3 regions of the Streptomyces sp. NBC_00252 genome follow, and region 1 is predicted to be linked to each of the others. Evidence: riboswitches for the same ligand, from Rfam matches in the RefSeq annotation. Region 1 holds a riboswitch; each other region holds the start of a gene.

Evidence for each region. Region 1 has a riboswitch for cyclic di-AMP ahead of OHT77_RS11895 (M23 family metallopeptidase). Riboswitches for the same ligand answer to the same signal wherever they lie in the genome.
Region 2: it holds a riboswitch for cyclic di-AMP, as region 1 does, so the genes downstream of both, OHT77_RS19120 (transglycosylase family protein) here and OHT77_RS11895 (M23 family metallopeptidase) in region 1, are expected to answer to the same signal.
Region 3: it holds a riboswitch for cyclic di-AMP, as region 1 does, so the genes downstream of both, OHT77_RS26285 (transglycosylase SLT domain-containing protein) here and OHT77_RS11895 (M23 family metallopeptidase) in region 1, are expected to answer to the same signal.

What each region holds. Positions count from the first base shown of each region.
Region 1 is NZ_CP108087.1:2,792,908-2,797,159, forward strand. It holds gene OHT77_RS11885 (HPr family phosphocarrier protein) at 1-43, shown strand, start outside; gene OHT77_RS11890 (GntR family transcriptional regulator) at 206-910, opposite strand; gene OHT77_RS11895 (M23 family metallopeptidase) at 1,099-1,854, opposite strand; cyclic di-AMP (ydaO/yuaA leader) riboswitch at 1,868-2,019, opposite strand; gene OHT77_RS11900 (M16 family metallopeptidase) at 2,234-3,622, opposite strand; gene OHT77_RS11905 (M16 family metallopeptidase) at 3,619-4,252, opposite strand, start outside.
Region 2 is NZ_CP108087.1:4,414,936-4,419,187, forward strand. It holds gene eno (phosphopyruvate hydratase) at 1-635, opposite strand, end outside; gene OHT77_RS19120 (transglycosylase family protein) at 967-1,668, opposite strand; cyclic di-AMP (ydaO/yuaA leader) riboswitch at 1,672-1,840, opposite strand; gene OHT77_RS19125 (transglycosylase family protein) at 2,034-3,038, opposite strand; gene OHT77_RS19130 (cytochrome P450 family protein) at 3,499-4,252, opposite strand, start outside.
Region 3 is NZ_CP108087.1:5,956,907-5,961,158, forward strand. It holds gene OHT77_RS26275 (LacI family DNA-binding transcriptional regulator) at 1-703, shown strand, start outside; gene OHT77_RS26280 (HAD family hydrolase) at 810-1,616, shown strand; gene OHT77_RS26285 (transglycosylase SLT domain-containing protein) at 1,681-2,160, opposite strand; cyclic di-AMP (ydaO/yuaA leader) riboswitch at 2,164-2,335, opposite strand; gene OHT77_RS26290 (CocE/NonD family hydrolase) at 2,599-4,252, opposite strand, start outside.

The sequences.
Region 1 (4,252 bases):
GCTGGTCGCGGAAGGCCTCGAGGAACTCCCCGAGACCGTCTGAGAACCACCCAATTGAGGGTTGCGGTGCTTTTGGCCCAAAACCCGGTGCACCACAACCTCGAAGGGCTCGTCCGAATTACCGGGCGAGCCCTTCGCAATTCCATTTGTGGGCAGCATAAATAATCCCCCGCGAATTAGCCCCTCTTTGTATACGGTGCCCGTGTTAATGCCGCAGACCCGACATGTTTACGGGAGGTTGCGAAGTCCTCACACGGTCCGTGCCGTTCGCGCCGTTCGCCCCGCCCGGAAAGCGCAACCGGTGCGCGGTGCCCGCGCGCTCGGTGTGCAGGGCGGTGATCGCCCGGGCGCGCTCGCTGTCACCGCGGGCCACGGCGTCCACGATGGCGCCGTGCTCGGCCCAGGACTCCACGGGGTTGGCCGGGGCGTCCACCGCGTACATCCAGGCGATCTTGTGCCGCAGCTGGGTCAGCATCGAGGTCAGCGCGGGGCTCCCGGAGGCCTGGGACAGCGTCTCGTGGAACCAGCTGCCCAGGGAGCGCAGATCCTCGCTGTTGCCCCGTCTGGCGCGCTCCTGGCCCAGCCTGACGAGGCCGCGCAGCACCTTGAGGTGGGCCTCGGTGCGCCGCTGGGCGGCCCGTGAGGCACCGAGCGGCTCCAGCAGCATCCGCATCTCCAGCAGGTCGGCGGCCTCCTGCTCGGTCGGTTCCGCGACGCACGCGCCCGCGTGCCGCCGGGTCACCACGAACCCCTCGGCCTCCAGCGTGCGCAGGGCCTCCCGGACCGGGACGCGCGAGACCCCGTACCGGCGCGCGAGGAGTTCCTCCGTGAGCCGGCTGCCGCGCTCGTAGACACCGGCGACGATGTCGTCCCGGATCGCCGTGCATACCGAGTGCGCCGGAATACGCATGTCCGACCTCCGCCTTAATCCCCGTGAAACGTCGACGATTGACGTGTGTTCCGTGACTCTATTGCAATGAGCGGGAATTTCCGATGGGGGGCCGGAATCCATGCATATTTTTTGGACAGGAGGGCTCCGGAAACGCCGAAAGCCCCGGCTGGGCGGGCCAGGGCTTCGGGAAGTGCGGTACCGCGTCGTCAGACGTTCACGCCGTGCTTGCGGAGGTAGGCGACGGGGTCGACGTCCGAGCCGTACTCGGCGGTGGTGCGGGCCTCGAAGTGGAGGTGCGGTCCGGTGACGTTGCCGGTCGCCCCGGAGAGGCCGATCTGCTGGCCCGGGGTGACGCTCTGGCCGACGGAGACACCGATGGACGACAGGTGGCCGTACATGGTGTACATGCCGTCGGCCATCTTGATCACCACTTGATTGCCGTACGAGCCGCCCCAGCCGGTGTCGACGACGGTGCCGGAGCCGACCGCGTGGACGCTGGTGCCGGTCGAGGCGTGGAAGTCGATGCCGGTGTGGGCGCCGGAGGACCAGAGGGAACCGCCGGTCTTGTAGCCGGTGGAGACGTACGAGCCGGTGACCGGTGAGACGAAGGTGTTGAGCCTCTCGCGCTCGGCGGCGCGGGCGGCGCGTACCTTGGCCTCGCGCTCGGCCTTGGCCAGTGCGGCGGCCTTGGCGCGGGCGACCTCCTTGGCCAGCGCCTCGTCTGCGGCCTGCTGCTGGGCGACGGCCTGGGCGTCGATCTGCTCGGCGACGGCGTCGCCCATGGCGATGACGGGGGTGAGACCGGTCTGTTCGGGGGCGGGCTCCGCGGCGAACGCCGGGGCGCTCGCGAGGGTGCCGACGACGCCGGTGGTGGTGAGGGCCGCGACACTCGCGACACGAACGGTGGTGCGGTGGGTCCGGCTCGGGCGACGGTGCTTCCCGGTGGCGCGGGTGAACGCCATGGAGTGGCTGGTCCTTTCCTTCCTTCTCGCCTACCGGGTTAGCTGACGGGTTCGGAGCAGGAAGGTCTCCTACGGACTCCCTCGACGGGCGTCCGATTCACCCCAGGGACATGGGTCCCCGGCTCCCCTGGCTCGCGCCGTACGGGGACTCGGCGATGACTGTCCGGTGCCGCGAGTGCGGCGCGGTGCCTGACGGACAGCCGGACCGACGCTAAGGGGGGCCACTTTCAATCCCCAAACGGATCACGGTTTTTGTTGCGCACGCCACAGGGCAGACAGGCAACCTCTCCCCCAATTCGGACAATAGGGGGCCCTGGTGACTCTTCCGTCACCAGGGCCCCCACGCGCGCGTGCCGCCCGTCGGCCCGCTACGGGTCGTCTACTCGGCCGGTACGACGGTCACTTCGCCGATGCCGAGCGCCTCCACGGGCGCCTTGATCTGCTCCGCGTCGCCGACCAGGACCGTCACCAGACGGTCCACCGGGAAGGCGTTCACGACCGCCGCGGTGGCCTCCACCGTGCCGGTCGCGGCGAGCTGTTGGTACAGCGTCGCCTGGTAGTCGTCGGGCAGGTGCTGCTCGACCTGGTCGGCCAGCGTGCTCGCGACGGCCGCGGCGGTCTCGTACTTGAGCGGCGCCACCCCGACGAGGTTCTGCACGGCGACGTCGCGCTCGGCGTCGGTGAGGCCGCCCTCGGCGAGCTTGCGCAGGACCGTCCACAGGTCGTCCAGCGCGGGACCGGTGTTCGGGGTGTCCACGGAGCCGCTGATGGCGAGCATCGCGGCGCCCGTGCCGTCGGGTGCCGAACGCAGCACCTGGCCGAACGCCCGCACACCGTAGGTGTAGCCCTTCTCCTCGCGCAGGACGCGGTCCAGGCGGGAGGTGAGGGTGCCGCCGAGGCAGTACGTGCCGAGCACCTGGGCCGGCCACACGCGGTCGTGCCGGTCGGCTCCGACACGGCCGATGAGCAGCTGCGTCTGGACGGCGCCGGGACGGTGCACGATCACGACGCGCCCGGTGTCGTCGGCGGTGACCGCCGGCACGGGGCGCGGCTGCGCGGCGGAGCCCGTCCACGAACCCAGGGTGTCCGCGAGCAACGCGTCCAGGTCGATGCCGGTGAGGTCGCCGACGACCACGGCGGTGGCCGTCGCGGGGCGGACGTGCCGCTCGTAGAAGGCGCGTACGGACGCCGAGTCGATCTTCTCGACGGTCTCCTCGGTGCCCTGGCGCGGACGCGACATGCGCGAGGTCGCCGGGAACAGCTCCTTGGAGAGCTCCTTGGCGGCGCGGCGCGAGGGGTTGGCCGTCTCGTGCGGGATCTCGTCGAGGCGGTTGCGGACCAGCCGCTCGATCTCGCTGTCCGCGAAGGCGGGCGCCCGCAGCGCGTCGGAGAGCAGGCCGAGCCCCCTGGCCAGGCGCGAGGCCGGGACCTCCAGGCTGAGGCGCAGCCCGGGGTGGTCGGCATGCGCGTCCAGCGTGGCGCCGGAGCGCTCCAGCTCGGCGGCGAACTCCTCGGCGGAGTGCTTGTCGGTGCCCTCGGAGAAGGCCCGCGCGGTGATCGTGGCGACACCGTCCAGGCCGGCCGGCTCGGCGTCCAGGGGCGCGTCGAGGAGCACCTCGACGGCGACGACCTGCTGGCCGGGGCGGTGGCAGCGCAGGACCGTCAGGCCGTTGGCCAGCGTGCCGCGTTCGGGGGCCGGGAAGGCCCACGGCTTGGCCTCGCCGGCCTGGGGCTGGGGGTGGAATTCCATCGTGGCGAGCTCGGTCACTTGGCCGCCTCCTCGTTCTCGTCGCCGGCCTCTGCTTCGTCGTCCTCTTCCGCGACGGGCTCGTAGACGAGCACCGCGCGGTTGTCGGGGCGCAGGCGGGCCTTGGCGACCTCCTGGACCTCCTCCGCCGTCACGTCGAGGACGCGCTGTACGGCGGTCAGGGCGAGCTGCGGGTCGCCGAACAGGACGGCGTACCGGCACAGTTCGTCGGCGCGGCCCGCGACCGTGCCCAGCCGGTCGAGCCACTCGCGCTCCAACTGGGCCTGGGCGCGCTCCATTTCCTCGGCCGTGGGGCCCTCCTCGGCGAACCGGGCGAGCTCCTCGTCGATGGCCGCCTCGATGACGGGCACCTCGACGTCACCGGACGTCTTCACGTCCAGCCACCCCAGGGAGGGCGCTCCGGCCAGCCGCAGCAGTCCGAAGCCGGCCGCTACGGCCGTACGGTCGCGTCGTACAAGGCGGTTGTAGAGGAGGGAGGACTCGCCGCCGCCCAGGATGGTGAGGGCGAGGTCGGCCGCGTCGGACGCGCGCGTGCCGTCCTCCGGGAGGCGGTACGCGCACATCAGGGCGCGGGCCGGGACCTCCTCGACGACGACCTCGCGCAGCTCGCCGCCCATCGTGTCGGGCAGC
Region 2 (4,252 bases), 1.6 Mb from region 1:
GGGGCGAAGCCGCCCTCGTCGCCGAGGCCGGTGGACAGGCCCTTGGTCTTCAGCACCTTCTTGAGGGTGTGGTAGACCTCGGCGCCCCAGCGCAGCGCCTCGGAGAAGGACTCCGCGCCGATCGGGGCGATCATGAACTCCTGGATGTCCACGTTGGAGTCGGCGTGCGAGCCGCCGTTCAGGATGTTCATCATCGGAACGGGCAGCAGGTGCGCGTTCGGACCGCCGAGGTAGCGGAAGAGGGGGAGGTCGCTGGCCTCGGACGCGGCGTGCGCGACGGCGAGGGAGACGCCGAGGATGGCGTTGGCGCCGAGCGAGCCCTTGTTGTCGGTGGCGTCCAGGTCGAACATGGCCTGGTCGATCAGGCGCTGCTCGGTGGCGTCGTAGCCGACGAGCTCCGGGCCGATCTGCTCGATGACGGCGAGGACGGCCTTCTCGACACCCTTGCCGCCGTAGCGGTTGGGGTCACCGTCACGCAGCTCGATGGCTTCGAAGGCACCCGTGGAGGCGCCGGACGGAACGGCGGCACGACCCGTGCTGCCGTCGTCGAGGCCGACCTCGACCTCGACCGTGGGGTTGCCTCGGGAGTCCAGGATTTCCCGGGCTACGACGACGTCGATGGACGGCACGAGCATCTCCTTCTTGGGATCTGACGCGGCTACGGCAGCACCGCAGCGGCTCTGCGAGACGAGCCTAACCGGCTCAGGGCGATTGGCCATCCGGTCGGCCGCCTGATGGACAGAACCGAGAGTAAATTGTTTCCGAACGGAACAAAAAGTCCCGGCAAGCGGCGGGCATGCCGACGGGGGCGGCGGGCCCGGGACGCAAAAAGCCCCGCCCCGGTGCGTACGGGGGAACACGCACCGGAGCGGGGAGCCCGTGGGGGACGGGGGTGACCCTCACGGGGTCTTCATGATGGACACCGCGGATATGAGGGGGCTGTGGTTCAGCTACGAGCCGCGTAGGTCACTTCAGGTGGAGCTGCTGGCCCGGGAAGATGAAGTCGGCGTCGTCGATGATGTCCTTGTTCAGCTTGAACAGCTGCTGCCAGCCGCCCTTCACCTTGTGCTTCTCGGCGATGGAGCTGAGGCTGTCGCCCTTGACGACCTTGTACTCGCCGTCACCCTTCTTGACCTTCTTGCCGGTCGGGGTGGTGACGGTCTTCTTCGCGGCCGGACGCTCGGCGGAGCGGGAGGCGGTGGTGTCGCTGCTGGAGCGCTCGCTGGTGGAGCTGCTGCTCGAGGAGCTGCCGCTGTTGGAGCCGCTGGAGCTGGAGGAGCTGCCGCCGGAGTAGGCGGCGCCCGACAGGCCGGTGCCGCAGGTGGGCCAGGCGCCCTTGCCCTGGGCGGCGAGGACCTTCTCGCCGATGGCTATCTGCTGGGACTTGGAGGCCTGGTTCGCGGTGGAGGCGTAGGCGGTGCCGCCGTACGCGGCCCAGGTGGAGGCGGAGAACTGGAGACCGCCGTAGTAACCGTTGCCGGTGTTGATGGACCAGTTGCCGCCGGACTCGCAGCTGGCGACGGCGTCCCACTCGGAGGCGGTCGCGGCGGAGGCATTGCCCGTCGCCATGAGCGGGGCGGCGATGGCGACACCGGTGACGCCGGCGAGCGTGGCGACGCGGGTGGCCTTGGACGGGCGGCGGTGCTTGCCCTTGCCGGAAAGCAGCATGGAAGATCCCCTCACCGACGCCTGCGAGGTGAGCTGTCGGGTTCGGGCCGTGTGAGTTGCCCGGCCGCGCACCTCTCGGCGCACGACTTCACCCCGAGCCGCACCCGGCATCAACTGCCGGGCCCGGCACTTACCTTGGGTCCCCCGCTCCTGCCTACGGCGCTTTACGCGACGACTGTTCCCGGAGGCCGCTGGCAGGACTCGGCGTTGCGGCAACCGGATGCTCGTGGTGACGAGCGGCCTTGACCGTAGACAGAGAATCCGTGGGAATTCAAAGACGATCAGGGCTTCTGAGACTCATCCCACACTTTCACCAAACCGGACATTCAGCGCGAAGCGTGACGTGAACTCCCGCTGTTTTCCTGCTACTTTCCGCCCGTTTCCGTCCCGACGTCCAGCGTCTGACCGGCGGCGATCCGGGTCGGATCGGCGCCTATCACCTTTTTGTTCTCGGCGTAGAGCGCACGCCATCCGCCGTCGAAGCCAAGGGAGTCGGCGATGGACGCGAGGGAGTCGCCGGCGCGGACGGTGTACGTCTGCGGTGTCACGCTCTCCTCGGCACTCGCCCCGCGATGCTTCCCGACACTCTGCTGCTCGGTCCCACCGCTCACACCGCCGCTCTCACCCGCGCCGCTCGTGTCATCGAGCGCTCCGGTGTCGACGAGGCTCGATTTACCCGCCGCCTGGGCCGAGTTGTCCGATTCGTCGAGTTTCGGAGAGGCCTCGACCGGGGTGCCACGCTTCGAAGGAGTGGTGGACTTGTCGGACTTGGTGGAGTTGGTCGAGTTGTCCGTCGCGGTGGGCGAGGGGCTCACCGAGGAGTCGGACGAACCGGACGACGATGAATCCGTGGTGCCGGAATCGGACAGGCCGGACGAGGCGGACGTGTCCGAGGAGCCGGAGGAGTCCGAAGAGCCGGAGGAACCGGTGGAGTCCGTCGCACCGGCCGACGGGGAGTCACTCGCGACGCCGGTGTCGACGTCCGTCGAACCCGAGTTCGTGGTGAGGCCGGAGAGCAGCGCGCAGGTGAGCCACGGGGTGGTGCCCTCGGCGTCGAGGATCTTCTCGGCGACGGCTATCTGCTGCGAGCGGCTGGCCAGGTCGGGGCTCGGGGCGTAGTCGAGGCCGCCGTACTTGTCCCAGTCGTCCAGGGACATCTGCAGCCCGCCGTAGTAGGCGTTGCCGCTGTTCTCGCTCCAGGAGCCGCCGCTCTCGCAGTTGGCCACCTTGTCCCAGGTGGTGCCGTCGGCGGCGTTCGCTGAAGCGGCGCCGAGCAGCGGGATCGCGATGGCGGAGCCGGTCACCCCGGCCGCGACGAGCAGAGCCGGAGCCTGACGGGGGCGACGGTGACGACCGTTCCCGGAGAGCATGCGGAGGCCTTTCGCGTGACAGCGGGGGACCGCGCGGCGGAGGGGGGTTGAGGTCGTACGGGTCGCCGCGCTGGTAGGTGAACGTATCCACAGTCGATCACTTGTCACAAGTTAATGCCACGGAGATCACGTGAAGATCACAGAGTTGAAGAAGTGTCACTTTCGGGTTTAGGGGGCGGGGTGACGGGTTCAGGGGGGTGGATTCGCGGGGTGGGGTGTGTGGGTGGGGAGGTGGGGTTGGTGGGGCGGGGTGGCTGGCTGGGAGGGCGAGTTGGAGGGGCCGGATGACTGGGTGGGGAGGGCGAGTTGGCGGGGCGGGGTCGCTGGGTGGGGGGGCGGGTTGAGGGGGCGGGACGACTTGTTGGTGGGCCGGGTTCGGGGGTGGGCCGGTTGGTGGGTCGGGTTCACGGGTGGGCTGGGTTCGGGGGCGGGTCGCGGGGTCTGACGACCGTCCGTCCGTTCAGCGGCGTTCCGGGGTGAACTCCACTGGCAGGGTGCGCAGTCCGCGCATGATGAGCCCGCCGCGCCAGCGCAAGTCGGCCGGGTTTCCGGCGAGTTGGAGGTCGGGGAGGCGGGTGAGGAGGGTGGCCAGCGCGGTCTGGCCCTCCAGGCGGGCGAGCGGGGCGCCGAGGCAGTAATGGATCCCGTGGCCGTAACCGAGGTGTTGATTGTCACGCCGTCCGAGGTCGAGGACGTCCGGGTCGGCGAACCGCTCCGGATCACGGTCCGCGGCGGCGAGCACGACCAGCACGGGGTCGCCGGCCGCGATGTCCTTCCCGCCGAGGGTGAGGGGCTGCGTGGCGAACCGCCAGGTGGCCAGCTCCACCGGGCCGTCGTAGCGCAGGAGTTCCTCCACGCCGGTCTCGAGAAGGCCGTGCTCCCCCGCGGCCAGGGACTTCTCCAGGCGGGCGCGCTGCTCGGGGTGGGTGAGGAGGGCGTACGTGCCGTTGCCGATGAGATTGACGGTCGTCTCGAACCCGGCGAACAGCAGGATGAAGGCCATCGCCGCGGCCTCGTTCTCGGTGAGGTGCTCGCCCTGGTCGGAGGCGCGGATGAGGCCGGAGAGGAGGTCTTCGGTGGGGGTGGAGACGGGGGTGTCGGAGAGGTTCGCGCCGGGGAGCGGGTCGGGGGCGTCGGAGAGGGCCTCGCGCTTGCGGTGGATGAGGTCGGCGAGGTAGGCGCGCATCTTCTTGACCGACCGGGCGACTCCGCCG
Region 3 (4,252 bases), 3.2 Mb from region 1:
GATGCTGGCGTCGTCGAAGGACGACCGCCGCCGCCTCACGCGGTACATCACCTCGGGCCACGTCGACGGCGTCCTCCTCGTCTCCAACCACAGCGGCGACCCGGTGGCGGCCGAACTCCGGTCCGCGGGCATCCCGTTGGTGGCCTGCGGCAAACCCCTCGGCACGGCCTCCAAGTACAGCTACGTGGCAGCGGCCGACCGCGACGGCGCCCAGGAAATGGTCCGCCACCTCATCGCCCGAGGCCGCCGTCGCATCGCCATGGTCACCGGCCCACTGGACGCCCCCGGCGGCCCCGACCGCCTGGCGGGTTACAGGGACGTCCTCACCGAGGCAGGCCTCCCGCACGACCCGACCCTCGTGGTCGAGGGCGACTACCGCCGCACGGGCGGCGAGGAAGCGGCACGGCGCCTCCTCGCCCAGGCCCCGGACATAGACGCGGTCTTCGTGGCCTCGGACCTGATGGCCCTCGGAGTGGTCAACACCCTCCAGAAATCGGGCCGTTCGGTCCCGGATGACATCGCTGTCGGAGGCTTCGACGACTCGGCCGCGGCCACCTCCATCACCCCGGCCCTCACCACCATGCGCCAGCCCTACGACCGCATCAGCGCCGAAATGGTCCGCATGCTCCTGGCTCAGATCGCCGGCGAGGACACGGCCGGCGTGATTCTGCCTACGGAACTGGTGGTACGGGAGTCGGCATAACGGCCGTAATTGTCAAACCAACCGGAACTCGGGTCAACGCATGTGAAGGCAGGAGCCGTCCGGTTCGTGTCGAGTCGGGGGGGCTTTCCATCCGTATTCTCTGATCATGGCCGCACCCCTCGCATATGCACTGATCGCCACCGACCTGGACGGGACGCTGCTGCGCGGTGACGACACGCTCTCCGACCGGTCCCTCGCCGTGCTCGCGCGGGTGGCGGCGGCCGGTGCCCGGCATCTCGTCGTCACCGGCAGGCCCGCGCCGAGGGTGCGGCCCCTGCTGGACGACCTCGGCTCCAAGGGGCTCGCGGTGTGCGGACAGGGCGCGCAGTTGTACGACGCCGGCGCGGACCGTCTGCTCTGGTCGGTCACCCTGGACCGGGAGTTGGCGGAGACGGCGCTCGGGAAGATCGAGGCGGAAGTGGGCCAGGTGTACGCGGCGGTCGACCAGGACGGTGTCGACGGCCTCACGCTCATCGAGCCCGGCTACCTGATGCCGCACCCCACGCTTCCCTCGGTGCGGGTGGGCCGGCGGGACGACCTCTGGTGCGAGCCCATCAGCAAGGTGTTGCTCCGTCACCCGGACCTGGCGGACGACGAGTTGGCGGCCACGGCCCGCTCGGTGGTCGGTTCGCTGGCCTCGGTCACCATGTCGGGCCCCGGCACCGTCGAACTCCAGCCACTCGGCATCACCAAGGCGACGGGACTGGCCCTGGCCGCCCGCCACTTGGGCCTGACCCCCTCCGACACCATCGCCTTCGGCGACATGCCGAACGACATCCCGATGTTCGACTGGGCGGCGCACGGGGTGGCGATGGCCAACGCCCACCCCGAACTCAAGGCGGTGGCGGACGAGGTGACGTCCTCGAACGAGGACGACGGCATCGCGGTGGTGCTGGAGAGACTGCTCGGCTGAGCCCTGAATGGCCCCGCAGGGGCACATTCAGGGGCGCGGGGCTGTTTCTCTTTGCGGCTGTTTTCTAGTAAGCGCCGTACACGTTGTCGATGGACCCGTACACGGCCGCCGCGTAGTTGCAGGCAGCGGTGATGTTCGCGACCGGGTCGTACGGGTCGAACGAAGTCCCGGCCACGTGATACGCGTTGAACGTCGGGTCGATCACCTGGAGCAGCCCCTTCGACGGCGTACCGGCCGCCGCGTTGGAGTCCCAGTTGTTGATCGCGTACTGGTTGCCGGACGACTCACGGATCACGTTCCGGTAGATCCCGTTGTACGTACCCGGAATCCCCTTCTGCGCCATGATCGCGAGCGACTCCCGGATCCACCCGTCAAGGGTGTTGGGGTACCCGGCGAGCGTGGTGGAGGCGGCGGTGGTCGACGTGGTGGCCGCGGACGCGGTGGTCGCACCGACGACGGGCAGGGCCAGGATCGCCGCACCGGTGCCGGCGATGACGGCACGGCGGACGAGGCGGGCACGGCGGGACTGAGCGGTTGCAGGCATGACGAGGTTCCTCTCCGTCGCCTGCGAGGTGAGCTGTCGGGTTCGGGCTGGGAGGTGCCCGGCCGCGCCCTTGCGGACGTGACTTAACCCCTAGCCGTCCCGGTCGCGATGACCGGTCCGGCGACTTACCTGGTTCCCCCGCTCCTGCCGTGCGAGAAGTTCGTGACTGGGATGCCGGGCGGCGGCAGGATTCGGCGTTCCGCTCGACAGGCCGGGAAACTATGCGAGAGCACATGTCCGGAACAAGTGGCGGAATCACACCTAACCCCTATTGACCTTGGTCTGAGGCGTATGGGGCGCTTGATCCTTTGCAGGAGCCAAGGGTCAACTGTCAATCGCCGCAAGGGGAAACGCGGGCAGACCGGGACACAGGTCGCGCACAGAAACGCGTGACCCAACTCACGAGAGGATTAAGAACGGCAAATCGGGCATTCAACCTCAACTGGCAGTTCTCGGAATCCTTTTCTCCCAGGTGCGATGGAAGATCACTTCTCCACCCTCGGTGCAGATGACCTCATTTGAGGTAAGAAAGTCCGTTTCGTCGCAGGTGATCTCCGACCGGGTCCGCACGCTCGTGTCCCAGCCGAGCTCCGGCCGGTGCAGCCGGATCGACCATTCCGAGAGGGTGCGCGCGGACAGCGGATCGGACTCGTCGATCGTGTACGTCTCCAGCGCGTCCTCGGTGAACTCCAGCCCGTCGGGATACACCCGCGTGCCGCCGTACCGGGGGTCGACCTCGAGCCGCCACTCGCCCTTCGCCACATCCCGCACGATCAGTCGCTCGGGCCGCGGTTCGTCCAGCGTGGCCGGGTAGTTGACCCCGAGCGGCTCGGCCTCCTCGGGTTCGTCGAAGTGGATGTCGTCCGTCAACTCCTGCTCCCGCACCGGGAGTTCGAGCGCGCTGCCCTCGGGGTCCAGGGTGAAGCCCGCCGCGGACTCCGGCTGCGGCCAGATCCACGGCCAGTACGCCGACGACACCGCGAGCCGGATGCGGTGCCCGGGCGGGAACGCGTGCCCGATGCCGTTCAGCTCGAAGGTGACGTCCTCGGTGGTCCCCGGCGTCCACGGCACCGCCCGGTCCCGCCCGTGCCGCGCCGACAGGTTGAGCACGCCCCGGGTGACCAGGGTCGAGGAGCCGTCGGGGGCGACGTCGCAGAGCCGGGCGATCACCTGCCCGCGCGGCACCTCGCAGGTCAGCCGCAGCCGTACCCTCGGTCGCCCCAGCACCCACGTCTCGGCCGGCACCTCGAACTCGAAGCACGCCGACCGCGCGTCCTCGTCCCGCTGGTCCGGCGGCAGGTCGGCGTCGTTCCCGAAGGGGAAGAACCGGCCCGCGTCCACCCCGGTGTGCATGGGGGAGCGGACGACCACGGGGGCGCCCCGGAGGCCGTACGTCGTCGTCTTCACGTGCGGCGAGGGCCACGCGGGCTCGCCGACCCAGCGGCCCGGGAGGGTGTCGTAGACCGTGGCCGGGGGATGCGAGTCGCTGACGTAGGCCCGGAGGAGGGGGTCGGTCAGGACGCCGGTGTCCTTGTCCTTCAACCAGTGGTCCCACCAGCGGAGGGTCTCCTGGAGGAAGCCGATCGCGGGGCCGGGCGGGAGGCCGCGGTCCGGGTACTGGTGCGACCAGGGGCCGATGAGGCCGCGTACGCGGTCCGGCGGGAGGTGTTCGACGAGCCGGATGACCGTGTCGCGGTACGGGTCGTGCCAGCCGCCGACCGCGAGGACGGCCGCGTCGATCGCGCCGTAGTCCTCGCAGACGCTGCCGTGCTTCCAGTAGTCGTCGCGGAGTTGGTGGGCGAGCCAGGTGTGGATGAACGGGTCGATCTCCGCCAGGCGGCCCAGCCACATGTCGCGCCAGACGAGGCCCGCGTACTCGGGGTCCGGCGGGCGGGCGACGAAGGCGAGCATGGTGGCCGCCCAGGCGTGCAGGTCGACGGCGAGGGCCGAACCGCCCATGTAGTGCACGTCGTTGTCGTAGCGGTCGTCCGTGGAGCAGACGGTGACGATCGCCTTCAGCGGCTCGGGGGCCAGGGCGGCGATCTGGAGGGAGTTGAAGCCGCCCCAGGAGATGCCGAACATGCCGACCTTG